4 regions of the Paenibacillus sp. ALE3 genome follow, and region 2 is predicted to be linked to each of the others. Evidence: riboswitches for the same ligand, from Rfam matches in the RefSeq annotation. Region 2 holds a riboswitch; each other region holds the start of a gene.
The links. A riboswitch is a leader RNA that binds a small molecule or an ion and turns the genes downstream of it on or off. The one in region 2 is predicted to bind cyclic di-AMP.
Positions count from the first base shown of each region.

Region 1 (7,669 bases), 2.7 Mb from region 2:
CCCATACGGTCCATGAGATGGATGATTCCCGGAGCCGCTTCGCACATCGCTTTTACCGGCGGCTGGTTTGCCAGAAAGTCACCGCCATAGACTGAATCGTCAAAGTGAATCCAGGGCGAGTCTCCCTCACCTTTGGTATTTACCGCACCGTTAATGCCACCTTGCGCACAAACGGAGTGGGATCTTTTGACCGGAACCAAAGAAAATAAATGAACGTGGACTCCCGCCTCTGCCGCCTTGATCGTAGCCATTAGACCTGCCAGACCGCCGCCCACGACAATAATATTGGATGCTGCCATTTCTGCTCACTCCTTCTTTTCAGGATTTGTACTAAATCCCCTTTTACCATTCAAAATAGAATCTCAACACGATGTATAATTTAAATAACTCGTTTACAGTAGCTGTTTAAAAGCGCTGCAATGCACCAAGGCTGTTGCCGTTTCTTGGAATTCCGCGCTACGGAATGCAAGCAGGGAAGCAACGAAGCCGATCGACACCACCACGAACAGGGTCATACAGATATAGGAAGATACTTTTTGGGCACGTGGTCCCACGGTAATCCCCCAACTGACCATAAATGCCCACAGTCCATTAGCAAAGTGAAATGATGCCGAAACGACACTGATTAAATACAAAATAAAATAGACTGGGTTCGTCACTATGCCATGCATTACGCCGCCTAGCTCCTCATGAGTGACATTACCCAGGGCCACCTGAAAGCGTGTGTCGTATACGTGCCAGATAATAAATACAAACGTAATGACGCCGGAAATACGCTGGAACAAAAAGCGCCAGTTACGCGAATAGCCAAACCTTTTAACATTCGGATCAGCCTGATAAGCGATATACAAGCCATAGATTCCGTGGAATAATAATGGCAAGTAGATGAATAACGTTTCTAACACAATAACCAGCGGCAAACCATTCAGGAAGGCCACGCTGCGATTAAAACCTTCCTTACCGCCCTCCACCGCTGTGAAGTTCGTCACCAAATGCTCAACAAAAAATAGAGCCAACGGAATGACGCCAAGAAGTGAATGCAGCTTTCTGGAATAAAATCCTCTCATCTAGGTCATGCTCCCTTCTCCCAATAATAGCGTTTTCAATAGTAATATAACATATAAAATGACAGTTCCCGACAGGGAATGTTCAACAAGGTGTCCCTTATAAGGAAAAACAAAAGTGTGAACATCTTGTGTCGCTTTCATGTTACTCCTTTTCGGCTTATAATGGAATTGCAATATACGTATTAATTATTATGTCTTTTTTGCATATAGAGAGGAAGTGGAAGATTTGTTTGAGGATTTGAACGCTTTTGCCGTCGTTGTCGAGCAGTCCAGCTTGAATAAAGCCTCAAAACTGCTGAATTTGTCCCAACCCGCCCTGTCTCGCAAAATTGCCAAGCTGGAGGAAGAGCTGGGTGTCCATCTCTTTGATCGTCGGGGCAAACGGCTCGAAATTACATCAACTGGCCGATTTGTATATACTTTCGCGCTGGAGCAACGGCAACGTCAGCTTCGCTTCTTACAAAAGCTGTCACAGCACAAAAATGAAGCCCAGAGCATGCTTACTCTGGGCGCAAGTCTTACGACACTCCAAACGACGTTGCCTACCCTCGTCGAGGCTTTCATGAGCAAGCATCCTCAGACTGAGCTAAAGCTGCTCACCGGCAAAACGCATGAAATCGTCGCCTTTGTACGCGACAAAAAAGCAGACGCCGGCGTTGTCGGGTCTGCCATTCATGAAGCTGGATTACGCTGCATTCCGTTATTTGACGATCATTTGGAGCTAGTCGTCCCCATCGGACATGAATTAACTGTCAAGACAGGAACGGCTTCAATGAAGGACCTGCAAGGATTGCCGATGATCATTTTCTCCAAAGGAACCTGGTACCGCAGCCTGACGGATGACTTGTTCCAGCGCAGCGGCATTATGCCGGATATCCGCATGGAAATCGACTCCTTCGAGGCGATTGTACGCCTGCTTCCAACCTGCAAGGCATCCGCTTTGCTGCCCAAATCCTACTTGCGCAGCGAACTGCTGCGAGATAATGGACTTACTGCATTGTACTTGCCTGATTTGAAGGAGACACGCCGAACGACCTCCCTCATATACTCAGAAACGGCCGATCTCGGCCCGACAGCACGACGCTGGATTAGCGAGACACGTGCATCGTTTGCAGGCTACCGTATGGTGTAGAGAATTTAACCCTCTTCATTGACATTAACGACCTCATCCTCAAAGCGGCCGATATTGTCATTGGAGCCGATAATGACCATAATATCGTCTGCTTTCAGCCGATCCATAGCTGTCGGCGCGATCAAGATACCATTCGCCGTATGAAGTGCCACGATGCTGCAACCAAAGCGAGTACGAGCATTTAATTCTGCTAACGTTTTGCCATTCAGACATGCAGGCACATTGAGTTCCACAATGCTGTATTCCTTGGACAGCTCCAAATAATCGAGCAGATTAGGCGTGACCAGCTGATGCGCTACCCGAATACCCATATCTCGTTCCGGATAAATGACTCGGTCCACCCCAAGCTTCTCTAACGCACGCCCATGCAGTACAGATATAGCTTTGGCTACGACTTTTCTCACACCCAGCTCCTTCAGCAAAATGGCGGTCAGGATGCTTACCTGAATATCATCACCAATTGCAACAATGCCGCAATCGAAATTACGGATGCCCAGTGACCGCAACGCATCCTCATCTGTAGCGTCCGCCACGACAGTATGTGTCAGGATCTCACTCATACTGTCTACAACATCCTCATTCCGATCAATGCCCAGCACCTCGCACCCCATATCCACCAATTGCAAAGCCAGGCTTGAGCCAAACCGTCCCAGGCCAATGACTACAAACTGCTGCGTTTTCATATCTACTCGAAAACTCCCTTACCCTATAATTATTTTACCTTCTGGATGACGATACAATTCCTTACCCTTTTTCGGTCCCAGTGCATAAGCTAGCGTGAGTGGACCCAGCCTGCCTGCAAACATCGTCAGAGTAATCACCAGCTTGCCTACAACTGACAAATCAGGTGTAAGCCCCATAGACAGCCCTACTGTACCAAATGCAGACACTGTCTCGAACAAGATCATTAGAAAATGATGATCTTCGGTTGCGGACAGAATCATCGTCACCCCAATCACGAACAGCAGCCCCAGCAAGGTAATGGTCAAAGCCTTATAAATTCGTGCCTGCGCAAGTCGGTACCGGAACAGCACAATATCTTCCCGTCCCCGCAGCATCGAAAACACCGCTCCAATGAGCAGGGCAAATGTAGTGGTCTTAATCCCGCCCCCAGTGGAGCCAGGCGAAGCTCCAATAAACATGAGTATGATGATAAAAAACTGCGTAGCCTGCCGCAAGCCTGCAATGTCCAGCGTGTTGGCACCTGCGGTACGTGGAGTAACGGACTGGAATAAAGAACCCAGCAGTTTACCACCCCAATCAAGCGAGCCAAGCGTCTTTGGATTCGTAAACTCAAATACAAAAATGACGAGCGTCCCGACGACAATCAGAGCAGCTGTCATGCTGAGTACCACCTTGGTATGCAAAGATAGTCTCTTACGCTTACGATAATCTGCCAGGTCTGACATCACTACAAAACCAATACCACCCGAAATAATGAGAAACATGGCTGTAAAATTAACAATCGGATCATATACATAACCTGTCAGGCTGCGAAATTCACCGAATAAATCAAAACCAGCATTATTAAACATGGAAATGGCATGCCAAATTCCAAAATAAATCGCCCTGCCGACAGGCATATCAAATGACCAGCGAATCGAAAAAATAGCTGCACATACGCCCTCAATCATCAGCGAGTACCATAGCACCTTGCGGATCAATCCAACAATTCCTTCGACAGAGGTCTGATTCATCGCTTCTTGCAAAATAAGGCGCTCCCGCAAGGAAATGCGACGTTTGAACACCAGCGCGATCAAGGTAGCCATGGTCATAAAGCCAAGACCACCGATCTGGATCAGCGCAACGATAACGATTTGACCAAAAGTTGTAAAAAAGAGCCCTGTATCCTTAACGACAAGCCCGGTTACACAGGTCGCGGACGCGGCAGTAAACAAAGCGTCTATAAACGCAAGTGGTTTTCCTGTTGTATTAGAGATGGGCAACATTAACAATAAACTACCTATTAGAATGATAATGGCAAAGCCTGCAACGAATATCTGCGGTGGAGAAAGCCGAAGCCAGCGTGCATTGGGATTCATCTATTCATCACTTCTCTCCTAATCCTTAAAACTATAAAAACAGTGACTTAATACGGTGTAAGCCCGCTACGCGTTCCATTTATCTTCCGATCGTCGTTGCCCCTGATTTTTTTGATTTTCCAAACCTTAAGTAGCTATAATTAGCATTCCCTGAATACAGGAAGAATGCATGTCAAACACTAACCGGCTCCCTGGTGCTATTGGCGAGCAGCAGCGAAGGGGGCAGAATTGTTCTGAAGAAGCGAAGCGTTTGCCTTTATCTCCGGATTTTAACCATTAAAGGGTTTATACAATCAAAAAAATCCGGGGATAACAGCAATCGGAAGAATAATCTGAACCCGCAGCGGTCTAACCAATCCAAACACTTTTATACACACAAAAAAAGACACCGGAAAACCGAGTGCCTGACTTGGTTCCTGTCCACAGCCTACGAGGTTAGCTGACGAATTCGGACAGCACAGTATGCCCTATTTACACTTCCGGTCCATCAGGATCGGCTGTAAAATTCACCCCAGTAACATGGTTCCCCCGTTTTCTCATAGAAATTCGGCTTAAATGTATATCATTACCCATATATTTCATAGGCATTGCCTCAAGATTATAATCCTTCTCTATCCAGATCACAAAACCGATTTCGCCGAAAAAACGTGAAATTGGCTTTAATTCGCGAATAGACATCGGTTAATCACAGCTTATCTAATTTTATTAAAACTTTAAAGTGCTTTCACTCTGTTTTCATGAATATCGCTGCTCTGTTGGCGGGAACCTGTGCAGTATGATATCTTTAATGGATGTTCTTATTTACAGATTAAGGAGGAAACTCATGAATCCTATCGGGAAACCGGTCGTGCTCACGGCCAACTTCAAAAAATTAGGCTTGCTGGGCGGGGTTGGCCTGGTTTGCTTTTTTATCTTTCAATTGCTTATTCCCTCGCTTAGCAATCCAAGTCCGGAATCATTGATGAATGCAAAGGTCATCAGCAAACAAGAAGCGGTCATACACGCCCTGGACTTTGCCCGTTCCGAGCTGGGCTATACGGAATCACAGCCAGAGAAGCCCGTCGTAACCTATCAGGCTGAAACAGATTTGTACGGTTATTTATCCAGAGAAAAATTGGTTCAAGAGTACGATCGTACATGGAAAAAAAATTATCCTTATGAAACCTTTCGGGTTGATTTGCCTGACTCCTCAGCGAAGGGCAAGCTGCAAATCCATGTGGATTTATCCACTGGGAAGGTCGTTAGCTTTAAACGGATCACCTCCAGCACCAATTACACACAGGCTGATGTTTCTACAGATGAACAAGCACGAAGCAGACTTGTACGTGTAGCTGAGGGTGACATGACGCTCGAAGCCAAGGAACAGGCTGCAGCAATATGGATCAAACGCTTTGGCTTTAAGCCATCTGAATTGAAGCTCGCGACCACTGAGGGGGAAGGTGGATTAAAATATACCGTGGACGGAAAGAAAATCGGCGCCTCGGTACTTACGCTGGCTTTTACTTTTGAAGACGGGGATGTTCGCTCGTTTACCCAAAGCTTTTCGGCCCCTTCGTCCTATACCGACTATGTTAAAAAGCAAACATACTGGGCGAATTGGATGACTTATGCGGGTTATGCCCTATTTAGCTTTGTCCTGGGCGTACTTGCCATTGTATATGCGTCACTCACCCGACGACATACTTCATTTGTGCGCGGTATTATTCTGTCCATTGTATACTTTATTGCTAGTATAGCTGGGACAATGAACATGCTACCTTTATTGCAAGCTGAAGCAGGCAGTAAGGGCATGCTTATATTTCTTATGGTATTCCAGGTTGGTGTTACCTTCTTCATGGCTGTAGCCCTCTATTTCTCCTTGGTAGGCGGCGACGGGCTTATGCGTCAGGTTGGACTAAATGCATGGCCACGTGCTAAAGAGCCGGGCTACGGATTGTATGTGCTTCGCAGTATGTATGTCGGTTACTTGTGGGCCTTCATTTTACTGGGCGTACAATCCATTTTGTTCTTTGTATTGGAGCGCACATTTAATACGTTCTCCACTACAGACGCCACGCAGTCCCCTTACAATATGGCTTATCCATGGCTATTGCCGATTATGGCTTGGATGGCAGGTATTGGAGAAGAAACTGTTTACCGTCTATTTGGTATTCCGATGGTAAAAAAAATAGTCAAGAATACGTTTGTTGCTTGTCTGATCACTACGCTTATTTGGGCACTGGGACATACGCTTTATCCGATCTATCCGGTGATTTCCAGACCTATTGAGCTGACTTTTCTTGGTTTGCTGTTTAGTTTCGTGTTCTTGCGTTACGGCTTTATCGCTGCTATGTTCAGCCACGTTATTTTTGATAGCATATTAATGGGGCTTAGTGTGATAAGTCTGGGAGACACCGTGAATGTGAGCGCCGGCCTATTCTGGATCTTACTTCCGGCTATTGTAGGCTACATCATTTACTGGTTTAGTCCCAAAAAACCTAATCGAATCATGTTTGAACCCATGAAAAAAGAGGAGCCGTATTCTACGACTCCTCCTCCCGAAGGGCAGCTATAATCTGACGAGCAAGCTTATCCCCAATAGAGAGAGGCCGGAAGTCTTCGACGCTGGCCTCTCTTATTTTTTTGAGCGATCCAAAATGCTTAAGCAGCAACTTACGCCGTTTCTCGCCGATGCCTGGAATGGAGTCCAACTGGGAAGTTACCATAGATTTGCCGCGCTGCTCGCGGTGGAACGTGATGGCAAAACGGTGAACCTCGTCCTGGATCCGTTGCAGCAGATAAAATTCCTCGCTATTGCGTGCAAGTGTCACGGCCTCAAATGTTTCTCCCATCAGTAGTTGGGAAGTTCTGTGTTTGGCATCTTTCACCAAACCACACACAGGAATAAACAAACCCAACTCATTTTCCAATACATCGGTTGCCGCTTTAATTTGTCCACGGCCACCATCGACAATGATCAAGTCGGGACGTTCAAGATTTTCCTTCAGCACACGTTCATATCGACGCCGAATAACCTCACGCATTGTTTCATAATCATCTGGTCCCTGCACAGAACGGATCTTGTATTTTCGATACTCCTTCTTGGCAGGTTTGCCATCAATAAAGACAATCATGGCCGAGACTGGATCAGAACCCTGAATGTTGGAATTATCGAATGCCTCTACCCGATGCAGACTATCCAGCCCAATGGCACGTCCCAGATTGCTTGCAGCTTTGGATGTCCGTTCCTCATCCCGCTCGATCAGCTTAAACTTCTCATCCAAAGCAACACGTGCATTTTCCGTCGCCATACCTGTCATTTGCTTTTTCAGCCCGCGCTGTGGCACAAGTACTTTTACATCCAACCATTCAGCCAGAGCAAGAGCTGCTGCAGATGGGTCCTCCAATCCACCGGATAGTTGAGTTTCAGTTTCCTCGGTTTCTTGGTC
Region 1 covers NZ_CM134214.1:700,938-708,606, reverse strand. Annotated here, with positions in the region: gene sdhA (succinate dehydrogenase flavoprotein subunit) at 1-299, opposite strand, end outside; gene ACXHJ2_RS03215 (succinate dehydrogenase cytochrome b558 subunit) at 393-1,067, opposite strand; gene ACXHJ2_RS03210 (LysR family transcriptional regulator) at 1,294-2,199, shown strand; gene ACXHJ2_RS03205 (potassium channel family protein) at 2,205-2,882, opposite strand; gene ACXHJ2_RS03200 (TrkH family potassium uptake protein) at 2,901-4,241, opposite strand; cyclic di-AMP (ydaO/yuaA leader) riboswitch at 4,651-4,803, opposite strand; gene ACXHJ2_RS03195 (CPBP family intramembrane glutamic endopeptidase) at 5,065-6,795, shown strand; gene uvrC (excinuclease ABC subunit UvrC) at 6,764-7,669, opposite strand, start outside.
Region 1: linked by a shared signal. The riboswitch ahead of ACXHJ2_RS03200 (TrkH family potassium uptake protein) and the one ahead of ACXHJ2_RS16825 (hypothetical protein) in region 2 are both predicted to bind cyclic di-AMP.

Region 2 (7,669 bases):
GTCCACGGCGCCTTTGCGTACTCTTCGTCCATCGCCGAGATCCAGACCACTCATCCGGGTTTCTGCCTTGAACTCGATAAAGGTCCCACCTGCTGCCAAGGATTCATCCAACGTGTACTCCTGCTTGCGCATCAATTCCAGCACCGAGCGCCCCTCAGGTGTCTCATCCTTTAGTGAACTCATCGCCGCCCATTTCGCTAACTCTGCCTTTTCTACACCATCTACCACCACGAATTCACTCGCCATCCGGTTTCCGAAGGTGATGGTACCCGTTTTATCGAGAATCATCGTGTTGATGTCCCCGGATGCTTCTACCGCCTTGCCTGACATGGCCAGCACGTTAAACTGGGTAACCCGGTCCATACCGGCAATCCCAATAGCCGACAAAAGCCCGCCAATCGTGGTCGGAATCAGACAGACTAGCAACGAAATCAGCACGGGAACAGGCAAATCAATCTTAAAATGACGGGCTATCGGAGCCAGTGTCACCACCACAATTAGAAAAATAATCGTCAAACTAATCAGCAATGTATTCAGCGCAATTTCATTTGGCGTTTTTTGCCGCTGTGCACCTTCCACGAGCGAAATCATTTTATCAATAAACGTCTCACCCGGCTCAGTCGTAATTCGCACCTTAATGCGGTCACTGACCACCCGCGTCCCGCCAGTTACCGAGCAAAAATCACCGCCCGATTCCTTAATGACCGGAGCTGATTCTCCCGTAATCGCAGATTCATCCACCGAAGCCAGGCCTTCAATGACCTCACCATCACTTGGAATCATTTCGCCCTGAGAGACGATTACCACGTCACCTTTACGCAATGCTGTCGAGCTGACTACCTGAATCTCATTTCCGACAAGCTTATTAGCTTGCGAGTCCTGCTTGGATTTTTTCAAGGAAGCAGCTTGTGCCTTCCCCCGTCCCTCCGCGAGCGCTTCGGCAAAGTTAGCAAAAAGCAGCGTGAACAACAGAATAATAAATACAGCCAAGTTAAAGCCCATTTCCTTGCCGACTCCAAAATAACCGGGAAGCAGCAGCATGAGCAACACAACCAATGTACCGATCTCTACGACGAACATGACAGGATTTTTCATCATGATCATCGGATTTAATTTTATAAAGCTATCCTTGACCGCCTGCTTCAAGATGCTTCTATCCAGCATGCGTTTGCGTTCTTCCTTCATGATCAAGCACCCCGTTCATCCATTCTCATTTTTCATCACATGGTCAAAAATTCAGCTACAGGACCCAATACGATCACCGGCAAAAAGGTTAACGCACCAATCAACAGAACAACTCCGATGAGGATGGCTCCAAACAGCTTGTTGTCCGTGCGCAGTGTGCCTATCGTCACCGGGGTCGGGGCTTTGGCATTCAACGAAGCTGCCACAGCCAGCAATGCAATCATGGATACATATCGTCCAAAGAACATAACTGCTCCTGTTGTAACATTCCAGAACACGTTGTTATCTGAAAGACCTTCAAATCCTGAACCGTTATTTGCCGCAGATGATGCATATTCATAGAGAACCTGAGTCAACCCGTGATATCCGGGGTTAGAGACCGCATCGTATCCCCAATGACTCATAAACGCAAGCGCAGTTGGAGCTAGAATAAGAAACGGATGTACCAAAATGGCAATCGCAATCAGCTTCATTTCCTTGCCTTCAATTTTCCTACCCATAAATTCCGGGGTTCTTCCGACCATCAAACCGCATATAAATACCCCAAGAATTGCATACATCAGCATATTCATCAGCCCGACGCCCTTGCCGCCAAAAATGACGTTTAGCATCATTTCTCCCAAAGCAGCCATACCACCTAGCGGGGTCAGTGTATCATGCATATTATTGACCGAACCTGTCGTTGCCGCTGTTGTAACCGCAGTGAATAGTGCCGATTGTCCAATGCCGAAACGAACCTCTTTCCCTTCCATGCTTCCCTGAGATGCATCCATACCCAGTGCCTGGATTAACGGATTACCTGTCTTCTCCGACACATACGTTATGGATAGAAAAATAAGGAACAAGACCATCATCGAGCTAAAAATAATCCAGCCCTGCTTGCGATTACGGGCAAACAATCCAAAAGTATACGGCAGCGAAGCCGGCATTACCCACATTGCTAAAATTTCCAGTACGTTCGTCCAAGGACTTGGATTCTCAAAAGGATGAGCAGAATTAGCTCCCGCAAAACCGCCCCCGTTCGTGCCCAAATGCTTGATGGATTCCAATGAGGCAATGGGTCCCATAGCAATCTGCTGCTGTGTACCGCTTAAAGTCGTAATATCCGCCGTGGACTGTAGCGTCTGTGGTACTTTTAGTCCCACCAGCACCAGCGTAAGTACAAAGGCAAGCGGCAGAAAAATCCGTATGTTGGCTTTAATAAAATCTTGAAAAAAATTACCCATTCCTTCACCGCGCCGCGTCAGTCCCCTCATAAAAGCCGCAGCAACCGAAAACCCCGAAGCAGCCGAAGTAAACATCATCATCGTGACGAACGCCATCTGTGTCAGATACGTAAGCCCGCTTTCTCCGCTATAATGTTGGAGATTCGTATTGGTCATAAAGCTGATTACCGTATTAAAGGCCAATGATGCTTCCATATTACTGTTTCCAACCGGATTGCCTGGGAGTATAGCCTGCAAGCGCAATAGCAGGTAGCTGATCCCCACAAGCACCACATTGGTTGCAATGAAACTCATAGCATACGTGGTCCAACGCATGCTGTCCTGTTTCTTCAAGCCTACAACCTTATAAATCAGCTTTTCCGTTTCACCAAAAATCCGATCCGTCCGATTCGGTTCATTCGAGAATACGTGATACATATAGGTGCCCACCGGCTTTACCAAGAGCAGCAATATGACGATCACAACTCCAATTTGCAGTAGCTCCATCCTCTATTCCTCCTTATAATGCTCCTGCATTTGGAACAACAGACCTGATTCAGAACATCCAATGAGTGCACACGTTTGCGAAAATCTACACCTCTGATGCTTCATTCTTGATCTGCTGTTCCCGCCTGCTCGATCCTATAGTTGACTAGAACTTTTCAGGATTCAGGAGTGCGTAGATTAAATACACGAACACAATAGCCGTGAGTCCTAGCACAACAATCATCCTCTTCGGCCTCCTTTTGAGGTCTGCGCATCACACCAGCGTACAAACAGCAGTATCACTCCATAACTCACAGCCATTATGAGCAGCATGTATAAATCCATCATGTTCATACCCTCCGTATCGCTCTTCAGATCGTCATTTCCGATTCCATCATAAAATCATAAACCAGCTATGTTATAAGTGCTTATCCGTTCAGCAGGAAACCCACCTCTCCGTTCAATGTGTAGATCACATGGTCCGCTCCCAATCCCCGATAAATTCCTTGTGGATTACAGCCGTGCGTAATAACATAGATCAATTCTGATGTTAGTGGCCGACATATTTGCAGGAAACGGCAAGTCAGATTCAAGCTGTTTTCGAACAAATACACACTACCAATTTCTTTTTTAGGAAAATTCCATTTTCCCGCTTGCATCGTATTGATGCGCACAATGTGCTCCACACCCATTTTTTTGAGCTGTCGTTCCTCCTGAGTGCTATTTGTGAGAACTGCAAACGCCAATTTTTTAAACATAAGCAATTTCACAAAACTTCTGCCCGCTTCATTCGGTGCAGTGACAATAATTAACCGACCTTCCATCAGTAGCTCCTCTCCCGGTATAAAAAGACAACAAAAAGAAGCCGAAGGAAAAAGGCTTCCTCCGGCTTCATACATTCCATGATAAAATAAACCATGGCTGCACACGGCGGTTTGTTGCCTCTCCCTGTACGCTTACGAGGTTAGCTGTCGGATTCGGACGTGAGAGTCGCCCTATTTACGGCACTTGGCCGGAAAATTCACCCCATGAGACACACACGGCTTGCAAAACCGTACATACTCGTTGGTTCCCCCGCTTTTGCAACTGCAAAATTCAGCGCTTTAGACAATTCGTTGTTGCTTCATTGGTGTTAATTTGAAATTACGTCTTGAATCATACACCCGTGCAAGGAAGACTGTAAAGCTCAACGGCGGGGCTATAAATCACCCTTTTGAGCATAGGAGATTAAGAATAACGCTTACAAGGCATCTATGCTTCTCGTATCTCTTTAAAACTCTGTATTTCACCCCTTTTTGAAAATGAAAGGCATGTCAATATTAGCGTAGGGTATGGCTTAGTTACTCCTTATTTGCAAAAAAGAAAGAAAATACGCTATATGTGCCAGATAATTACCGATTGAACCCGTTTTTATGAGAAGAAACACCTCAATTAGCTCCATTTGAAGTGCGATTTACCGTTTTGAACAAAAGACGATTTTACAATGGTCCAATGCCCGTATACTCTTCTGGACTTGCAACCCCTTGTTGAGTTGCTTACAATTTAATTGCAGAATATTGAATGAGGAGGGATATCTTGACCGTATATAAATATGATGCACAGACCCTACAAGGGGTACAAATTCCGTTATCCACATACGAAGGGAAAGTTCTACTTATCGTGAATACTGCCAGCAAATGTGGGTTAACCCCCCAGTACAAGGCGCTACAAGAGCTATATGACCAGTATCATGAACAGGGGCTCGAAATTTTGGGATTTCCCAGCAACCAGTTCGCCAAACAAGAGCCGGGCTCCAGCGAGGAGATCTCTGAGTTTTGCCAAATCAATTACGGTGTGACCTTCCCCATGTTCGCCAAGACAGATGTCAACGGTGATCAGGCACATCCTCTATTTCGCTACCTGACCCACACTGCTCCGGGAGTATTAGGCTCCAAAGCGATCAAATGGAATTTCACTAAATTCTTAATTACACGAGAAGGTAACGTATTTAAGCGTTATGCGCCGCAAACCACTCCAGATAAGCTTATAGGAGATATAGAGAAGCTTTTGCGGAAAAACTGACATCTTTCTTCATTAAAGTTAACGAGCGGTCCGCTGTCCATATGACCGCTTCTGTAACAGAATGATATAACGAAAAATATTTAACAAAAAAAGCACCCCTTCACGTAAAACGTGTCAGGATGCTTTTTCAACTGGGTATTACACATAATGCGGTCGAGAGGACTCGAACCTCCACGGGCGTACGCCCACTACCCCCTCAAGATAGCGTGTCTGCCATTCCACCACGACCGCATGTCATAATGTATTGAGGCAACAGATTTATTATACTCTCTCAGCAACAATTTGTAAACAATAATATTATAATTATTTTTAGTGTAACTTTATATAACATATATAAGCAATAAAATTATTTAATTTGACATGAAAGAGCTCAAAGTGTAAATATATACTACATAAATAATCGAACTATTATTATATAAATAAGATTAGAGTCAAATAAACTGACACAAATATTCACCTAAAGGAGGCGAACCATCCTGCATAAAGGTAACCGATTGCTAAACTACGCATTGTTGTTGGACCCTTCCCTACCCATTGGTGGTTTTACCCGTTTCTACGGACTGGATGAACGTTTCCGTAACGGAAACTTGAACAGTCTACAGGATCTGAAACATTTTATGCGAGACGATTGGTATCCTCAAATTACATCCCTTGACGGCATGGCCATCAAAAGTCTGTATTCAGCCATCCAGCAGAATGACGGTTGGCGGATCGCCCTTATTGATAAAATGCTGTACACCCAACATCCTTCCTCGCAGTATGTGAAAAAATCGCGACTTTCTGGCCAGCGTCTGCTCAAGCTCACCAAGGCTCTTTATCCTTGGCTTGCATTTGACCAACTGGAAGACACACTCACTCAATACAATGCAATTGGCACACTCGCTACTGTCCACACTTGGATTAACTTCCTTCTTGGAACCGATATAGAACAGACCATTCACGGCTATTTTGCCACAGCGGTATCCTTCTGTATCGAAGATGCCTTCAGACTGCTCAATCCTCCTTACGAGGAAAAGAATCCTCTTATCGATCACATGACCAGCGAGTTGCTCACCACCTGGAAGAAATTTAACGAACCTACGCCAAGCTTATTTCAGTCTCACCTTTTCCATAGCCATCAGACCAGTTCCTACATCACTCAGCCACCCTATATGAGCCATAGTAGCCAATTGAGTGCATCCAGGCCCTTTTCCTCCTCCATCCTATTCAAACGCCTTCCAGCCTCCCTCTGATGCGTCGTTTTACCAGTCTAGCAGTCACATTAAAAATACTCTGCCCTTTTCTCAAGCGGCAGAGTATTTTTAATTCATGTATCCAAATTCATACCACTCACAGACTATAGTCGGATTATTTTCACTTTTTGCACTTAATTAAGTAATTATTTTAATAAAATAACGCATTTAAGATTGTATAAACACGTATAAAAGTGTATCATAGTTTTAGATGGTTAATTCTAACATGTTTACTGATGATTATTATATCACACCAATTATTCTGCAAGAATCCGTAAGGGGCGATTTCTCTTGAACAACAAAATGCCTGTCACCTCCTTCGGGTGGGCCATCAAACAAAGGCTTGTCGAGCTTCGACTGGATCAGAAAACATTTTGCGAGACACACAATATTCCACCTTCACGCTTGTCCAATCTGATTCACGGCACCCGTAAAGCACAAAGGTACAGAAAACAAGTTGCTGCAATTCTGAATATCGACGATAACGATTATAAGGAGGCGACACCACACTAAACCCAACAAGCATTCCAGCATCCGACGCGCCGCCATATTATCAGGAAATCAAATAAACCCGTAAACCGAACCCCTCAGTCCGTTTTACGGGTTATCCACCCAGGCGCTTAGCCATAGATTATTCAAGTTTCGCTTTGTCCTTCTCCCTTTTTTGCTTACGGTATTTCACAAATTCAACATATTCTAAAATAAAGTTCTGTTCTTCTGTTTCAAGATCTTCAGCCTGGCAATTCAATGGCCCCATCACCCCAAAAAAATAAGCAGCCTTCTGCTCCTGAAGCACGCCTTCCCCCGGCTTAATTCCTTTCATCAACCAGTCGAGCGATACATTAAAAAAGTCCGAAATCTGAATCAAATGGGCGGTACCTGGCGTTGTTTTTCCTCTTCTCCAATCACCGAGATTCCCTGAGCTGATTTTAAGCTTTTCACAAAATGCCTTTTTGGTCATTCCCCGATCCTTAATTAAAGCTTCAATCCGCTGATAAATAGTTTGATCTCCCAAAACGTTTCCCCTCCGAAACTGTAGCTTTTTTCTAATTATTTTTCAATTGTACACATTAGGACATCCTTATCAAACCTCACAGCAAACATTAATCAGTAGTTGAATTATGCTGGTTTTTCTCTTTACGAAAACGGGTAAATTCAATATACTCAAGTATAAAATCTCTTTCCGCCTCACTTAGCGATTCCCCCTGGCAATTCAGTTGCCCTGAAGCTCCAAAAAAATAAGGGTCCTGCGACTCCTTTAGTACTTTACTCTGCACATCTCGACCCAGCATAATCCAATCCAGACTAGCATTAAAAAACGAAGCGATTTCAATGAGTTTATTCGTGCCCGGTGTCGTTTTTCCTCTTTTCCAATCTCCAAAGTTTCCTGTACTAATGCCCAACTGCTGGCAAAACGCCTTTTTCGTCATACCTCGTTCCTTAATGAGCTCCTCAATGCGTTGGTAAATAGATTGCATAGAAGTTCCTTCCTCCCTAGCA
Region 2 covers NZ_CM134214.1:3,774,047-3,781,715, forward strand. Annotated here, with positions in the region: gene kdpB (potassium-transporting ATPase subunit KdpB) at 1-1,185, opposite strand, end outside; gene kdpA (potassium-transporting ATPase subunit KdpA) at 1,221-2,897, opposite strand; gene kdpF (K(+)-transporting ATPase subunit F) at 3,043-3,120, opposite strand; gene ACXHJ2_RS16825 (hypothetical protein) at 3,305-3,700, opposite strand; cyclic di-AMP (ydaO/yuaA leader) riboswitch at 3,814-3,987, opposite strand; gene ACXHJ2_RS16830 (glutathione peroxidase) at 4,452-4,937, shown strand; tRNA gene ACXHJ2_RS16835 (tRNA-Leu) at 5,086-5,168, opposite strand; gene ACXHJ2_RS16840 (urease accessory protein UreF) at 5,432-6,169, shown strand; gene ACXHJ2_RS16845 (Rha family transcriptional regulator) at 6,461-6,682, shown strand; gene ACXHJ2_RS16850 (helix-turn-helix domain-containing protein) at 6,801-7,184, opposite strand; gene ACXHJ2_RS16855 (helix-turn-helix domain-containing protein) at 7,273-7,647, opposite strand.

Region 3 (7,669 bases), 1.6 Mb from region 2:
CAGTGACAAATCCTGCCCATATTCATCTTCTCTGGTATTGGTTAAAGGGGAATGAAATTGATGGATCAGATAGCCGTGAGCACCATGAATCTCTACCGTGTCAAAACCAGCTTCTACCGCCCGGCGAGCCCCCTCTTTGTAGGCCTGAACCAGTTCCTTGACTTCTGCTCTCGTCAAAGTGTGGGGATCTTTAAAGCGTTCACTAAAGGGGATCGAGGACGGGCCTACAGGTGTCTCAGCATCCTCGGCCTTGCGTCCGGCATGGCCTAATTGAATGGCAATTTTGGCACCATACTTGTGGACTTCCTCTACAATTTTGCGATATGCAGGAATATGTTCGTCACTCCAAATGCCCAAATCACGATCCGTAATGCGTCCATCCGGATGAACCGCTGTCATTTCCACAATTATGAGCCCAGTCCCTCCTACCGCGCGACTCACATAATGGACATAATGCCAATCCGTCGGTTTGCCGTCCTTGGCCTCCACGCTGTATTGGCACATTGGGGGCATGACAATCCGATTTCTTAAGGAAAGCCCCTTTAATTGATAAGGAGTAAACAAGTCGGTCACTTTTATCCATCCTTCCCTCAATTCCAGTCTGTATCATTATGAATAGCATCCCCATTATACACCAGCTGTCACGGTATACCGAATCCTTTGTAAGGCTAAAACTTGCGAAAATGCTTCAGTTTTCGGTCATGTTTAAGAGAATATGTCCGTTTACTTCGTCATCTTCACAGATATCCGCTTCATGATGTGCTTCTCTTCAGTCGTGTAGGGCTTCACTCAATCACCAGCATAATTTTAATAGGACAGGTACATAATAGCTGAGAGCACCACTAGGTACCACGCACGGAAAGGGGGAATATAAATGCGGTACAGGGGAGTGTTGCCATGTTTAGCACTGTTACTAGCATTTTCAAGTTTTCCCGTTCACGCGGATACGTCTCCCAACATCGGAACGCCCCATCCCAAGGAAGCTGCTGCCGCTACTTCGGTATATCAAAGTAAAGATCGAGCTGCTCCAACATTAGCGATGCTACGAAAAAAGCATGCGGACATTTTTAAAATGTGCGGCCCGCACACCCGCCAAATTGCCTTAACCTTTGATGATGTGCCCGATTCAAGGTATACGCCGCAGGTTTTGGACGTATTACACGCAAACGGTATCAAAGCTACCTTTTTTATCGTCGGCCATCGTGCGGAAAAGCATCCGGGGATCATACGCCGCATCATCCGCGAGGGCCATGCTATAGGAAACCACTCCTATACTCATCCGGATTTCAGAAAGGCCACACCAGAGCGCTTTCACCACCAGATTACAAAAACAGAACGCATTTTAGAAGCCAGCGCAGGTTTTCGACCCAGATTGATACGACCACCCTATGGTGAAATCACGGAGCCTCAAATCCAGTGGGCACGTCGTCATGGGTACATGATCGTCAATTGGAATGTGGACTCTCTAGACTGGAAGGGATTAAGCAAAACACAGATTCAGCGCAACGTGATCCCGGCTACCGGACCTGGCTCCATTATTTTAATGCATGCAGGTGGAGGTCAAAGTTCCAACTTACAAGGTACTGTCCAAGCTTTGCCGGGTCTAATCCACTCTTTAAAAGCTAAGGGCTACAAGTTTGTCACAGTCCCCCGGCTACTTCACACATCGGAACGAAAATAACAGTATGTCTAAGCCTCGCATATACCAACAACGTAAAAAGGCTGCCTTAACGAGCAGAATGTTTCTGCTTGTAAGACAGCCTTTTTTACGATAAACGACCAGACCTGATAAGAAGTCGTCCCAGTTATATGTTGTATGCTATAATATTAAGTTTACATAATATTTATTATGTTTAATGAAATTAAACATATGCACACTGCTATTTATCAATGACGTACAGTTTCACATTTTGGAAACCGAAATCGTTCACGAATGATTTGTTGCCAGGGATAAAGATATCAATCCGCTTTCCGGTAATAGCGCTGCCCTGATCACGGGCAACGGCCACAAAAGAATGGTCGGGCAAGCCCGGATGGGAATAGCCTGTAACTAGCACCTTTGTTCCCATAGGAATGACTTTCGGGTCTACCGCAATTGTACCTAGTTTAAGCGGATTGCCGTAGTAATCGACTGCACCCCATTTGCCATTTTCATCAGCTGCGGCTGAATATGCTGTTGCTTTAACATCAACTACTTTACTGTAATTGAACGTTTTGCCCCATGCTTCAATTGTTGGTCTCTCATTCGCTGGTGCTTTCTCCGTAAGAAGCTGTGGCTTCGAATCCGAAGCCGCCTTCACACTTTTTTCGTCTGGAACTTTAATTTGCAGACCTGCATATATGTTGTTGGACGCAATATCAGGGTTAGCCTTCGTCAACTCATCTACCGATACCCCATAACGTTGAGCAAGCAAAAAGAAGGTATCGCCTTCTTTGGCAGTATGAAGCGAAGCAGCATCTGCTACTCCAGCTGTCTGGGCCAGTCCTGCAATAGCTGCGGCAAGCACCGCAAATTTCATGTTTTTTCCAATATGTTTTAAATGTTTCAAAGCTATGTACCTCCTCTGTTATGCCTGCGAAGTTAGCTGTCGGATTCGGACTCAGGAGAAGCCCTATGCTTGTGCAATTCACCCCTAGGCATATTCCACAACATCTTATGACGCATTGGAATAATTGCCGTTGTTACGTCCCCCGCACTTCCCACGGTTTGAGCCCAGCATTGAGCATTTGTTATCATTGCTGCTGCTCCGGTAAGTTTTGGCTTACTGCATAATATCACAATTTTGTAACCTTATCTGCATGAAAATGTTGGGAACCTTGAACATCATACTATACTCATTACAATTTTGTCATCAAAAATCGGTTTTTTGTTACGAAAATATGGAGATATGGTGACAAAAAGAGAAAAGCCCTCCGTGAAACATTATCACGAGAGGGCTTTGTTAATATTTCATAAAAGCATTTTCTTACAGCACTTTAGCAAGAAAATCACGGGTACGGTCATGGCTTGGAGTACCGAAAACTTGCTCAGGCGTACCTTGTTCTATAATTTGACCGTTGTCCATAAAGATGATTCGATCCCCTACCTCACGGGCAAAGCCCATTTCATGCGTCACGATCACCATCGTCATGCCGCCCTCAGCGAGCTTCTTCATCACGTCCAGAACCTCTCCAACCATTTCAGGGTCAAGGGCAGAAGTAGGCTCATCGAACAGCATTACGTGCGGCTGCATGGCCAAAGCACGTGCTATCGCAATACGTTGCTTTTGACCACCAGATAACTGGTTCGGGTAGGTATTCTTTTTATCCTCAAGACCCACAGTCCGCAAGAGCTCCAGTGCAATTTTCTCCGCTTCTTTCCCCGATTGCTTCTTCACCTGCGTTGGTGCAAGCGTCAGATTCTGCAGTATTGTTTTATGCGGAAACAGATTAAAATGCTGGAAAACCATCCCCATCTTCTCCCGAGTCGCATTGATATTATGACCACGGGCCGTAATCGGCTCACCCTCAAACAAGATTTCCCCTTCTGTTGGCTGTTCCAACAGATTCATACAACGTAAAAACGTACTTTTCCCCGAACCACTCGGGCCGATAATGACGACAACTTCACCTTTGGCGATATCTATATCAATACCTTTTAAAATTTCATTCTTACCGAATGATTTACGCAGTTGTTTAACGGTGATCACTGGCTCTCAACTTCCTTTCCCATAAACCCAACAGCTTAGATAAGCTGAATGTCATTACAAAATAAATAGCGGCTGCGATTACGAACGGACTCAAGCCTTCGTAGGTAATATTCTTAATGACCTGGGCTTGATACATAATATCCACCATCCCAATGGTCGAAATAATAGAAGATTCTTTAATGATCGTAATGAACTCATTACCAATAGCAGGCAATATAGATTTAAATGCTTGCGGTAAAATGACGTGTCGCATCGCTTTGCCTCGTCCCATCCCGAGCGAGCGGGCAGCTTCCATCTGTCCACGGTCTACGGCCTGAATACCAGCACGGAAAATTTCAGCTAAATATGCCGAACTATTCAGAGACAATGTAATTATACCGGACTGGAGTGGCGTAAAATTAACACCCAACGTCAAAGCAACTCCGTAATGAATGATCATAAGCTGCACCAGCATAGGTGTGCCGCGCAGTATCTCTACATATGCGGTACCTAGCCACTCGATAATACGAATACCACTCATCCGCAGCAAGGATATGATCAGGCCAATAATGAACCCGAACAGTACTCCGAGCGCAGACAGCAATAGGGTGTAGCCGATACCCGTAGCGTAAAAACTGCGATATTTCAAAAATATATCTACAATGCTATTCGAAGAAACTTGTCGGTCTGCAGACAGTGCACTCGCTTCTGTAGAAAACTTCTCAATCGAACCGTCCGCTTTCAGGCGAGCCAACGTTTTATTTACTGAAGCAAGCAATTCCGCATTTCCTTTACGGATGCCTACAGCAGTTTCTGCTCCTTCATCCTCAGGTACTGCCTTGGCAAGTGTTACGGTACCATCTAGCGTGTAACCTTTAGCAACGGTATCTTCGATTACAACCGCGTTGATACGCTTGGTCCGAAGCTGGAGTACCAGATCGGATATTTTATCCAATGAGGTTACAGAAGCATTAGGCACTTTTTGCGCAATTTCTTCCTGGATACTCCCCTTCTGCGCACCGAGCTTCTCTCCTTTTAGAGCAGCCATCGTTGAATATTTGTCTTTATCCTCTGGACGTACCATAATGACTTGCTTGGAACGATAGTATACATCCGAAAAATCAATGCTCTTTCTGCGTTCATCCGTCGGTGTCATACCGGACAGTACCAAGTCTACGCGACCACTTTGCAGAGCAGGCAGCAAAGAGTCAAAACTCATGTCCTCTGGGACCATCTCCGCATTCAGATCCTTGGCGATTTCCTTGGCAATTTCAACATCAAACCCAACAATGGTATCCTGACCGTTAATAACTTTATGAAACTCATACGGCGGAAAGTCAGCACTCATGCCCACTACAAGTTTTTTCTGTGGCTTTTCTTCCGATCCGTATGCAGTGAGCATGGGAAGACCAGCCAACAGTAAGATAACCGCCGACAAAACCAGGGCGGTAAAACGATATGCCTTTTTCAATCTTTTTTTCTCTCCTTAAATTCTTTATAATAAATAAGATTGTGTCATTATAAATGAATATGCATGATTATGCAATGAATGTTATAGTACAATTTTAGTATATCTATCGCAGTACCTACATTACAGCATATATAAGGGAGTTTTTAGCATGAATTTCAAACAGACCATTCAACACACCATTGAACAGCATGCCCAGCGGTTTAAGGACATTTCGTTATATATTGGCGCAAACCCTGAACTTGGAAACGAGGAATTCTTGGCCTCTGCCCGTTTAAAAGAAGAACTTGCTTTTCACGGATTTGACGTTCAGGCACCCGTATTGGGTATAGAAACAGCCTTTATTGCTACTTACAAAGCAACCAAGCCTGGACCAATCATTGCTTTTCTGGCAGAATACGACGCTCTGAAAGGGCTAGGACACGCCTGTGGGCACCATTTGATATGTATGATGAGTACAGGCGCTGCCGTAGGTCTCAAATCGATTATCGACGAGACTGGTGGAGAAGTACGTGTATACGGCACACCTGCCGAAGAAACACGCGGTGCAAAGGTTCCGATGGCGGCGGCCGGGTTGTTTGATGATTGCGACATAGCTATGATGACACATCCCTTTGACCGCTACGAAAAATCAGGCAAATCGCTAGCGATTGATGCTGTGCAGTTCGAATTTTTTGGTCAATCCGCTCACGCTGCGGCCAGTCCGCACGAAGGGATTAATGCTTTGGACGCTGTGATTCAAACGTTTAACGGGATTAACGCATTTCGGCAACAGGTGAAAAGTACGGTACGTATCCATGGCATCATTAATCAGGGTGGGCAGGCTGCCAATATTATTCCTGATTACGCCTCAGCCCAATTTTACGTGAGGGCCGCGACACGCCAGGAACTGAACCCGCTTACCCGTCGTGTTATTCAAATTGCTGAAGGAGCTGCTTTACAAGCCGGGTGTCGTTTGGAAACATCCAATTATGAGACTTCTTACGATGAAATGGTGACTAACCGTGTTCTCTCCGACACCTTTACTGCAAATTTGGTGCAGGCTGGCATTGCGCAAGAAGATATTACGGAAGGCGAAGATCATGGCTCAATGGATATCGGAAATGTATCACTTCATTGCCCTGCAATCCACCCGTACATTCAAGTTATTGACGAGAAGCATGCCTTGCATACACCAGAATTCCGCGATTTGGCAATGCAGGACCGCGCAATGGAAGGAATGCTCTTGGCGGCGAGGACCTTGGCATGGACGGCTTGCGATGTAATCACAAATTCTGAACTGCTGGCACAGATTAAAAAAGAATTCGCTCAGCTGAATAGCAAAAGCTAAATTCGGAGATCCGTCTTCTGGTAGAAAGGAGTGCCCTCATGAATAGTATGAGTAGCTTTTGGACGTTGTTTATTGTGGTTGACCTCATCATTCTTTGGTTTATATTCCGTGCTATACGCAGGAATCGTGGAAACAGAAGTACGCGGCGCCGGAATGCATTTTTCCTTAGCTCCCCCTCTCCTTCGTCACTTACGCAGGAGCGTCATCGAGAGATTACGGAGCTGAAGCAACTGTTGGAGCGATCCATTCCAGCCTCCTATGCTCATAACGTAAAGCAACGTGTCATGGAAGCCCACCCTAGCCTGACTGAACAAGAATATGATTGGCGTTGGCATGAGCTAAAGCGATACTTCATGCTATGCGCCATTATGAATCGGGTGCCTATGTTCAGTAGTGATGTGGATGAACTATGGCACGAAATGTTAATGTTTACGCGCGAATACCAGCAGTTTTCGGATGCTTTTTTTGGTCGTATGCTTCACCATGCACCCCATTCGGGCGGCTCTCAGCCGATGCCAGAGGAGCGGGCGTGGTTTGACTGGTTATATGTCGAATGCTTTGGCTGGAATCGCTATAGCGCCAGTTTGTGGGGAACTTTTTTTAATCATCCATTACCGAACGATGAGCTTTCACACTATTACAAAATGACAGCTTCAGCGCAACCACTAGGTGACCGATGGAATATACGTGAGAATATGGGTATTTCAGAGCAGACACAACAAGCGGTTCATAAGATAGTCCAACACCTTCGTGAGCGAGTAAATAAAGCTGTAGATGATCCTGAGGGCAAGCAACTCCCCAAGGTCAACTATTTGCAGGTTGACTATCTGCTCTTAGCTGTTGTGTGGTATTCATGGTATCGGCCTGATGAATTTGCCATACACATGCACCCAGATTCCACCAGCAGTGCCGCACTAGCCAGCTCATCCGGCTGTAGCTCCGCAAGCGGCTGCTCGAACTGGGATACACACCACTCGCACCATCATTCCTCCCATGACAGTTCTCATAGTGGAGGCTCTTCTCACCACGATTCAGGCGATTCCGGGAGTCATTCCTCATGTAGCAGCGGATCTTCGTGTGGAAGCAGTTGTGGGGGCGGGGGCGACTGACCGCAGCAAAAAAGGGAATTCCTCAGCCGGACACTGGCTAAAGGCATTCCCTTTTTTAATAGCACAAAATGATATCCTACCTGTTTAATCGGTC
Region 3 covers NZ_CM134214.1:2,152,374-2,160,042, reverse strand. Annotated here, with positions in the region: gene ACXHJ2_RS09740 (NADH:flavin oxidoreductase/NADH oxidase) at 1-573, opposite strand, end outside; gene ACXHJ2_RS09735 (polysaccharide deacetylase family protein) at 875-1,681, shown strand; gene ACXHJ2_RS09730 (3D domain-containing protein) at 1,881-2,549, opposite strand; cyclic di-AMP (ydaO/yuaA leader) riboswitch at 2,556-2,736, opposite strand; gene ACXHJ2_RS09725 (amino acid ABC transporter ATP-binding protein) at 2,967-3,689, opposite strand; gene ACXHJ2_RS09720 (ABC transporter substrate-binding protein/permease) at 3,676-5,139, opposite strand; gene ACXHJ2_RS09715 (M20 family metallopeptidase) at 5,288-6,466, shown strand; gene ACXHJ2_RS09710 (glycine-rich domain-containing protein) at 6,505-7,575, shown strand; gene glgA (glycogen synthase GlgA) at 7,660-7,669, opposite strand, start outside.
Region 3: linked by a shared signal. The riboswitch ahead of ACXHJ2_RS09730 (3D domain-containing protein) and the one ahead of ACXHJ2_RS16825 (hypothetical protein) in region 2 are both predicted to bind cyclic di-AMP.

Region 4 (7,669 bases), 1.4 Mb from region 2:
TTATTAACCAATGATGGGGACATTGTGAATAAGATCTTACGGGCAGAAGGCAAGCATGAAAAAGAGTATATCGTAACAGTGGATCGTCCAGTCACACCATCCTTTGTGCAGGGGATGTCCAGCGGTGTAAAGATACTCGGTCATCGAACGCTGCCCTGTGAAGTAACACGTGTATCTGAGTATGTATTCCGTATTATCCTGACAGAAGGGAAAAATCGTCAGATCCGACGTATGTGTGCTGCCTTCGGTTATGAAGTTAAGAAACTGCAGCGCCTGCGAATTATGAATATTCGTTTAGGATCCCTTCAGAAAGGCGCCTGGCGTGATTTAACAGAGGCTGAAAAGCAGGAACTGGGCCAGATGCTTGATTATACACTTAGCTAATGCCAGAGGCCTTCTTATAGCCTACAGCGCTTGTCCCTCGTATATGACAGGGCTAGAGAACAGAAATCCCTAAAGTAAAAGGCACCAGCTGCATAAAAAATGCGGCGGTGCCTTTGTTCATATAACATATTCATGATCAACCTTCATTCGAGCTTGAGGTAGGACTAATAACTTGTGTACCGTTCTGATATTTGCGAAGAACGGAAATTTCGACACGACGGTTTTTGGCACGTCCTGCTCCAGTTTGATTGCCTGCCAATGGTCGATACTCGCCATATCCGATGGATACAAACTTGGTAGGATCAAGCTGCGGATTGAGCAACAAAATACGCAAGAAATTGAGCGAACGCTTGGCACTCAAATCAAAGTTGGACGGAAACTGACTATTGGAAATAGGTACATTGTCCGTATGACCTGATACGATAACGTCATAACCAGGAAACTGTTGGAGCATGCTGGAAATGGATTTGGCCAGCTTTCTCGCTTCTGGCTTTACTTCGGCCTGCCCGGATGAAAACAGGGCATTATCACTAATGGTGATCATCAGCTGGGATTGGTTCAGCTTGGTGTTCAGTAGGGTGGACAGGCCGTTATTTTGAATATACTGATCCATTTGCTTTTTAAGCTTCTTTAAATCTTCTTCTTCCCGCTGGGCGAGTTGCTTTTGCAGATCAGAGGTAGAAGTGGCTTTCGATTTTAAGGGTTGTGATACCTCTTCTTTATTTTTGCCCATATCCATGGATTGTGACGACGGATTCGCGGCTGAGTGATCCAGCACGCCAGTACCGCCACTAAAAGCTGAACTCAGGGATTGAGCCATAGTTTCAAATTTTTTGGCATCGAGCGAGCTCATACCGAATAAGACAATGAAAAGAGCCAACAGAAGGGTCATTAAGTCGGAATATGGCAACAGCCAGCTTTCGTCAGCATGCTCTTCATGCGGTTCATGTCTCTTTTTACTCACTGGAATCGCCATCCTTCTGGGTCATCGAAGCCCGTTCGGTTGGAGTTAGGAAGATTGCTAGCTTCTGGCTGATGGCAATCGTCGAGATACCGGATTGAATGGAAAGCAGACCTTCGACCATCATTAACTTAAGTTCCACTTCTTTTTTGGATAGCCGTTTCAGCTTGTTGGACATTGGATGCCATAGGACATAACCTGTAAAAATACCGAGCAACGTTGCAATAAAAGCGGCTGCAATGGCATGGGACAGTTTTTCCATGTCACTAAGGTCGGCCAGAGCGGCGATCAGACCTACAACCGCACCAAGTACCCCGAGTGTTGGAGCGTACATACCGGCTTGGGAGAAAATCAGTGCGCCAGCGCGGTGTCTATCTTCGGTAGCGTTAATGTCTTCCATCAGAACATCGCGTACGAACTCCTGATCATTACCATCGATAATCATTCGCATACCGCCGCGCATAAAGGGATCGTCGATCTCTTCGACCTTGGATTCCAGCGCGAGCAGACCTTCACGACGGGTAATGGATGCCCATTCGGTAAATGTACCGATAAGCTCCTTGCGATCCAGCAATTTCTGCTGGGTAAAAATAATTTTAAACAGCTTTGGCACCCGTTTCATGTCATCCATCGGAAACGCCATGAATATACTTGCTGCTGTTCCGACGAAAATAATCATGTAAGCAGCGGGATTATTGACCAGATTGACGACTGGCGCGCCCTTCAGGATCATCCCGACGACCAGTGACAAAAGCCCGAGCACAAGTCCAATAATGGTTGTAATTTGCATGATACACCTCATCCATGAGAATAGATTTTGAATCCTTTCATGCCGCATGGGTCGTCCTTGCCCCAAGCGCGTCATTATGAGACGGATTATAGTATTTATCGACAAAACTCTCTTTTTTGTTAAGGGCCAATTTCCGGTATAATAAAGTGATTATGTATTGAATCGCTGAACCATTGGAGGAAATAGCATGGGAGTAAAGCATGGGCGCGAGTATGAACAAATTTTGAACGATTTGACAGAGGCTGTGGGACGCATTCCAGATAGCTATGGATTTTTTGAAATGGAAGCAGAAGATTGGGACAGGCTGAACCCGATGGGGCGTCAGGAAGTCAATGAAGCTTTGGCAGAAGACCTATTTTATGCACTGGGTACGGAGCCCGTAATCACTGTAGGCAGCGGCGTTGTGATTTATGAGCCGGAGCAGCACCGGATCTATGTACTCATCGGGGATGAGGAGCTGACGTCGGTCCCATTGATTTGATGGCCGTCTTATGGATTTATCAACGGGGCCGTGGTAATATGTACACCAATATATCGTAGTTTTGGCCGCATTTAAGCGGCTGAAAGGCTTCCGTATAAACGGGGAGGAGTTCGTAACATGCCTTTTACACAAGAAGAGATTGAAGCACATCTGGAGAAGCTGGAGGGCTGGGAACTGGAGGAAGGACGTTGGATCGTTCGGAAATATAATTTTTCCAGTTTTATGAAAGGAATTGCCTTCGTGGATGAAGTTGCCGCTATATCTGAGGCATTTAATCACCATCCATTTATTACGATTGATTACAAGACCGTGACTCTGCGTTTGACCTCCTGGGACGATGGCGGTATTATGGCTGTAGATATTAAGGAAGCCCAACAATATAATGAAGCTTTCGAAAAAATGCGCAGCAGTCATTGAGTTTGTAATGATCTGTCGTATATATGAAGAGCGCCTTCGCTATACAACATCGCGGTTGTATAGTGAAGGCGCTCTTATTTATAGAACCCGATTCTGTTGTTCAGGACGATATACCATACAATGGAACGGCTTTCTGCCATCTGGAGTCTGGCGTTCATAGGTATCCGTCAGCTCAAATCCAGCTGCCTTGTAGGCTCGGATAGCCCGCTGATTCCAAGTGAGAACCTCTAGGTCAATTTCATTCTGCGGATGACGTCGTCTGGCTTCCTCGGCAATGGCCCGGACAAAATCGGAGCCTGTGCCATGTCCGCATCTTTCGGGATGCATTCCAAGACCCAGCCGGGTCACACCGACCATAGGAAAATATTGAGCAAATCCCGTCAGCTCATTCTCTTCGTCCAGTACGGCAACATATTGCTCTTGGCGAAGCGTGGGACTTCCAAATTCGACTTCAAGTGCCTTCATTTGTTCCCAGGGAAGCCAGCCGTATATGTTGTAGGGGGGATCATAGCGCCACTCACAGATTTCAGCCGCTTGATGCTCGTCCATCGGTACAATCCGGTAGTTGGATATTGAGGCCGGCACTTTTCCATTCCTCCTTATGCAGATACTTCAATCATTAACCACAGATTGTAGACAAGTTGTAGGAGAATGGCAAGCGTGTTTATTTCGTACCTAAGTCGGGTATACATTCAATAAGAAGGATTTACTGCTCATATGCTCCCCCAGCGGTGGCGGTAAAACCGACGATGTTCGCTAAAACTGAAACCTTTTGAGGTGTCGGTTCGTCAGTAATGATAATAATTACTGATGTAGTGGACATAAAAAACCGCAATTCGATTCCGGCCAGAATCAAATTGCGGCTAGGGTTAGCTTGCTGTGCGGTAGTTATTCTACGTTGTCGTCATCAGGAATATCTGAAGCTACAGAATGGTAAGCGTCTGTGCTCATAATTCTTTTTGCACCGACATAACGGTTAGCGTAATAATTTTCGTTCAGTGAGCTAACTACTACACCACGTGAAGTCGAGGAGTGGGCGAATTTCCCTTCACCTACGAAGATACCTACATGGGAAACGCCTCTTCCTGTGGTGTTGAAGAACACCAGGTCGCCTGGTCTCATTTCATCGCGGGATACAGAAGCTCCCATTTTGAATTGTGATCCAGATTGATGCGGCAGTTTAATTCCCAGTTTGTTGAATACATACATTGTGAAGCCGGAGCAATCGAATCCCTCGAGTGTAGTACCTCCGCTTCTATAGTTCGTTCCTTTGGCATCTTGGATGACCTGGTCCATCTTAGAGTCTGCAAATGCACTGCTGCCACCGAATGTAAAAGATGTAAAGGCAATGGCGAGACCCATGGCTGCGATCGTTAGCTTCTTCTTCAAAAAAAATATACCCCTTCCATTGCCTGCGAGGTTAGCTTAAGGATTCGGTAGAAGGTTCCCCTATGACCACTCTGTTGCGAGATCAATTCACCCAAACTGGTTCCCCCGCTTCCTAGGTGCCAGGAATTAGGCTTAACTTAAGATGTGCACCTTGGAGAGCAGTATTCACGACAACGATGTTTTTAAGATAAAGGTTACAATAAAGATTACAAAGTTGTTACTATCAGTTCACTGCGATTATTGTAACAAAGACAGCAGGCTTTGGCAAATGTTTCATCGCAAAAAGTTACAAAAAAAATCTGTTCCTAACGCCCTAGGAACAGATTCTGTTAACAGTATTCAGTTATGTGCCGTTTGCACGGGAAAGAAAAAAGTTTTTTCGACAGCTAAAAATGCAGGAGAAAGCATAAAGAGAGGGATTAGCCTCTGCTGGAGATATCGATGTGCCATAGACGATACTGCGAACTGATATGCCACAGCCTGACCAGACTGGTAACAAAATGATACGATTGCTGGAGAATTAGCGCCAACATACCAGTCCAAATCATCGCTACGGTGCCAAATAGACCGAAGACCAGCAGCACACAAGCACCAAGCAAGAGAGATACGCTTACAGCCGGAAGAAGCTGGCGAAAGAAGGCGAGCAGGGACGATAGTATGGCGTGACCACTGACCGTGCCCAGTTGCATATACAGGATGCACTGCCGAATGAACCAACCGTAAGCCACCCACCCAATGGCATAGGGCAACAAATGCAGCAGGTAAGAGGAAGATTGCAGCGTCCCTGCTACAATAGGATAGAGTCTCGGTACCACCCAGAAGGCGGGAAGCAGCAGCAAACCCAACTCGATGATGTAATACAACAGAGATGACATACCGTGACGTTTCATCCCCTTGAAGAAGGACAGGCTTTGCGGTTCAGACGCATCGGTATACAGGCTTTGATATATGCCAGCTCTAATGAAGGGAGTGATTAGGACGCGCAATACGGTCGCCCCTAATAGTATCCATAAATACACATGTACTTCCTGGCTGTCCATCAAGGCGATCTGCCCCTCCATCCAAAACAAGGTCTTTCCCAGCTCGTTTTGGCTCTGATCAGGATAACGCAGCAGCAGCGGGACAACGGCCGACTGTACCAGCCGATAGAGAAATACTCCCCACAGCAGACGATACAAAAATAAAATGATAACGATATAAAAGCGTATGCGCACTAGCGCCCAGCCTTCTTTTAAAACAGTCCGCATCTATAGACACCTCACCATGACAGACTTCCAAGCAGTGTCTCCAACAGCTTGGTTACACTCACACTCCAACGGGTTTGTTGCTTTTCGTCCAATTCAGCCTTCAGGCTATTATTAATATGCTTGTTCTCCAGTGCAATAGTGTATAGAGGATCAACCGTCACATAGGACACGGGAGAGGTGCTTTTGAGTCGGAAAGATGTACTTTTGCCCGTACCGTCCCATGCCTTAAATATTGTGGTGCCATCCTTGAAGGTAAATTGAACAGGGATCTTGGGATAATCTGCTCCTTTTTTGCTGAGCGTCACGACTGCTTCATATCCATTCTCCAACTTGCGGTTCGTGATGCGATCGACAGAAAAGTCCGCCATCTGGCCGTCATATACATATTGTTCAAAATAGTGGCTCCATGAGCGTCCAGTCACCCTCTCCACGACACGCTGAAAATCCTGTGAGGTCGGATGCTTGAATCGGTAGGTCTGGACATAGGTTCGCATAATCCGGTCCATTTTTTTCGTACCCACCTGACGTTCAATACCTCGTAGTACCAGCTTGCCTCGTGAGTAGGCATTTTGTGCATACTCAGCCGACGATCCGTACTTCCAGGATTCGCGGTTTAGGGGCTGTGGAGAAGCTACCTGTCCGGATTGTAATGGCAAGTTGGGGATAAGCCCATATTCTTGCTCCATGAGCCGTTCTTCTGCATAGGAGGTGAAGCCTTCATCCAGCCAGGGCTCCTCAAATTCATTATTGGCTACCATTCCGTAGAAATATTGATGCCCAATCTCATGAACCAGCGTCCGTTCCAGATTATAGCCGGGATTCAGTTGGTCCGCAGCTGCGGCCGTGATGAGTGTCGGATATTCCATGCCGCCGGCTCCACTGCCTGTTTTGGGTGGAACGACGATCGATAGAGTGGAATATGGATAAGGCCCGTACCATTTGCTGTAGTACGAAAGGGCGGCCTTGGCTGCGCTCATGTAACGTCCTTTGAGTTCCTTATGGGAAGGGTCTAGATAGAGCTTGATTTTGACACCAGGAACTTCAGTAGAAGAAAAGGGTTCTTCTACGGCTACAAAGTTGGGTGAAGCAGACCAGGCAAAATCGTGTACATCATCGGCATAAAATTGATATATTTTCTGGCCGTTCTGTCGTACTGCACCACGGGTGGGAAACCCGGTCGCTGCTACGATGTGTGTTTCAGGCACCCGAATCCGTATACTGTAAATTCCAAAATCGGCATAGAACTCGGAGTTGCCATGATACTGATGGAGGTTCCAGCCCTCGTCGGCGCGTCCACGTTGTCCTGCAGTCTCATAGACGCTGAGCTTTGGAAACCACTGTCCAGCCATTACAAAATCATCTGTCGCACCCATACGAGCAAAAATGCCAGGCAGTTTGACTTCAAACTTCATATATAGTGTGATTTCTTCGCCACCTCGTACTGGCTTGGGCAGACGTACCTTCATGAGCGAACGGTCCCTTGCGTTACCGTCATCTGGTTGTACATATTGAGTACGGTGCATGAGAGATAAACCATCTTCTGTTTTTAGTTCGGTCAGCGTCATGGAGCCAAAGCCGTCCTTGGGCATGGTGTCTCCGCGCAGCTTTCCCCCGGATTCTTTCATAAAGGTGGTTTCCATAGAAGAGAAGGCATTCGGGTATAGATGAAGATACAGATCATTCACAGTTTTCTTGCCTGGATGTTTCCAGGTCAGTGTCTCAGTGCCTCGCAAAACCCGTCCTTTTTCCAGAGATACATCAATGTGATACTCCACCACCCGTTTGCTGAGAATTTCCGAAGCGGGCTGTGGAGGGTTCTTGGGCAGGTCGGGCATGATGTTGGCCCCTAGAGGCTTGCCCATATCTGGCGCAAGCGCAGATTCAGACTCGGAGCCGTATAGTGGTTTGCCTGCAGACTGAGGGGCGGATTGCGATTGGGGTTGCCAGGCAAACCATAACGTCCCTGCGAGGAGTCCGAGGGCTAGTGTAGACAATAAAAC
Region 4 covers NZ_CM134214.1:5,195,864-5,203,532, reverse strand. Annotated here, with positions in the region: gene rluF (23S rRNA pseudouridine(2604) synthase RluF) at 1-384, shown strand, start outside; gene motB (flagellar motor protein MotB) at 521-1,348, opposite strand; gene motA (flagellar motor stator protein MotA) at 1,341-2,135, opposite strand; gene ACXHJ2_RS23395 (hypothetical protein) at 2,323-2,616, shown strand; gene ACXHJ2_RS23390 (4a-hydroxytetrahydrobiopterin dehydratase) at 2,734-3,033, shown strand; gene ACXHJ2_RS23385 (GNAT family N-acetyltransferase) at 3,112-3,618, opposite strand; gene ACXHJ2_RS23380 (C40 family peptidase) at 3,922-4,422, opposite strand; cyclic di-AMP (ydaO/yuaA leader) riboswitch at 4,428-4,565, opposite strand; gene ACXHJ2_RS23375 (hypothetical protein) at 4,842-5,669, opposite strand; gene ACXHJ2_RS23370 (M1 family metallopeptidase) at 5,681-7,669, opposite strand, start outside.
Region 4: linked by a shared signal. The riboswitch ahead of ACXHJ2_RS23380 (C40 family peptidase) and the one ahead of ACXHJ2_RS16825 (hypothetical protein) in region 2 are both predicted to bind cyclic di-AMP.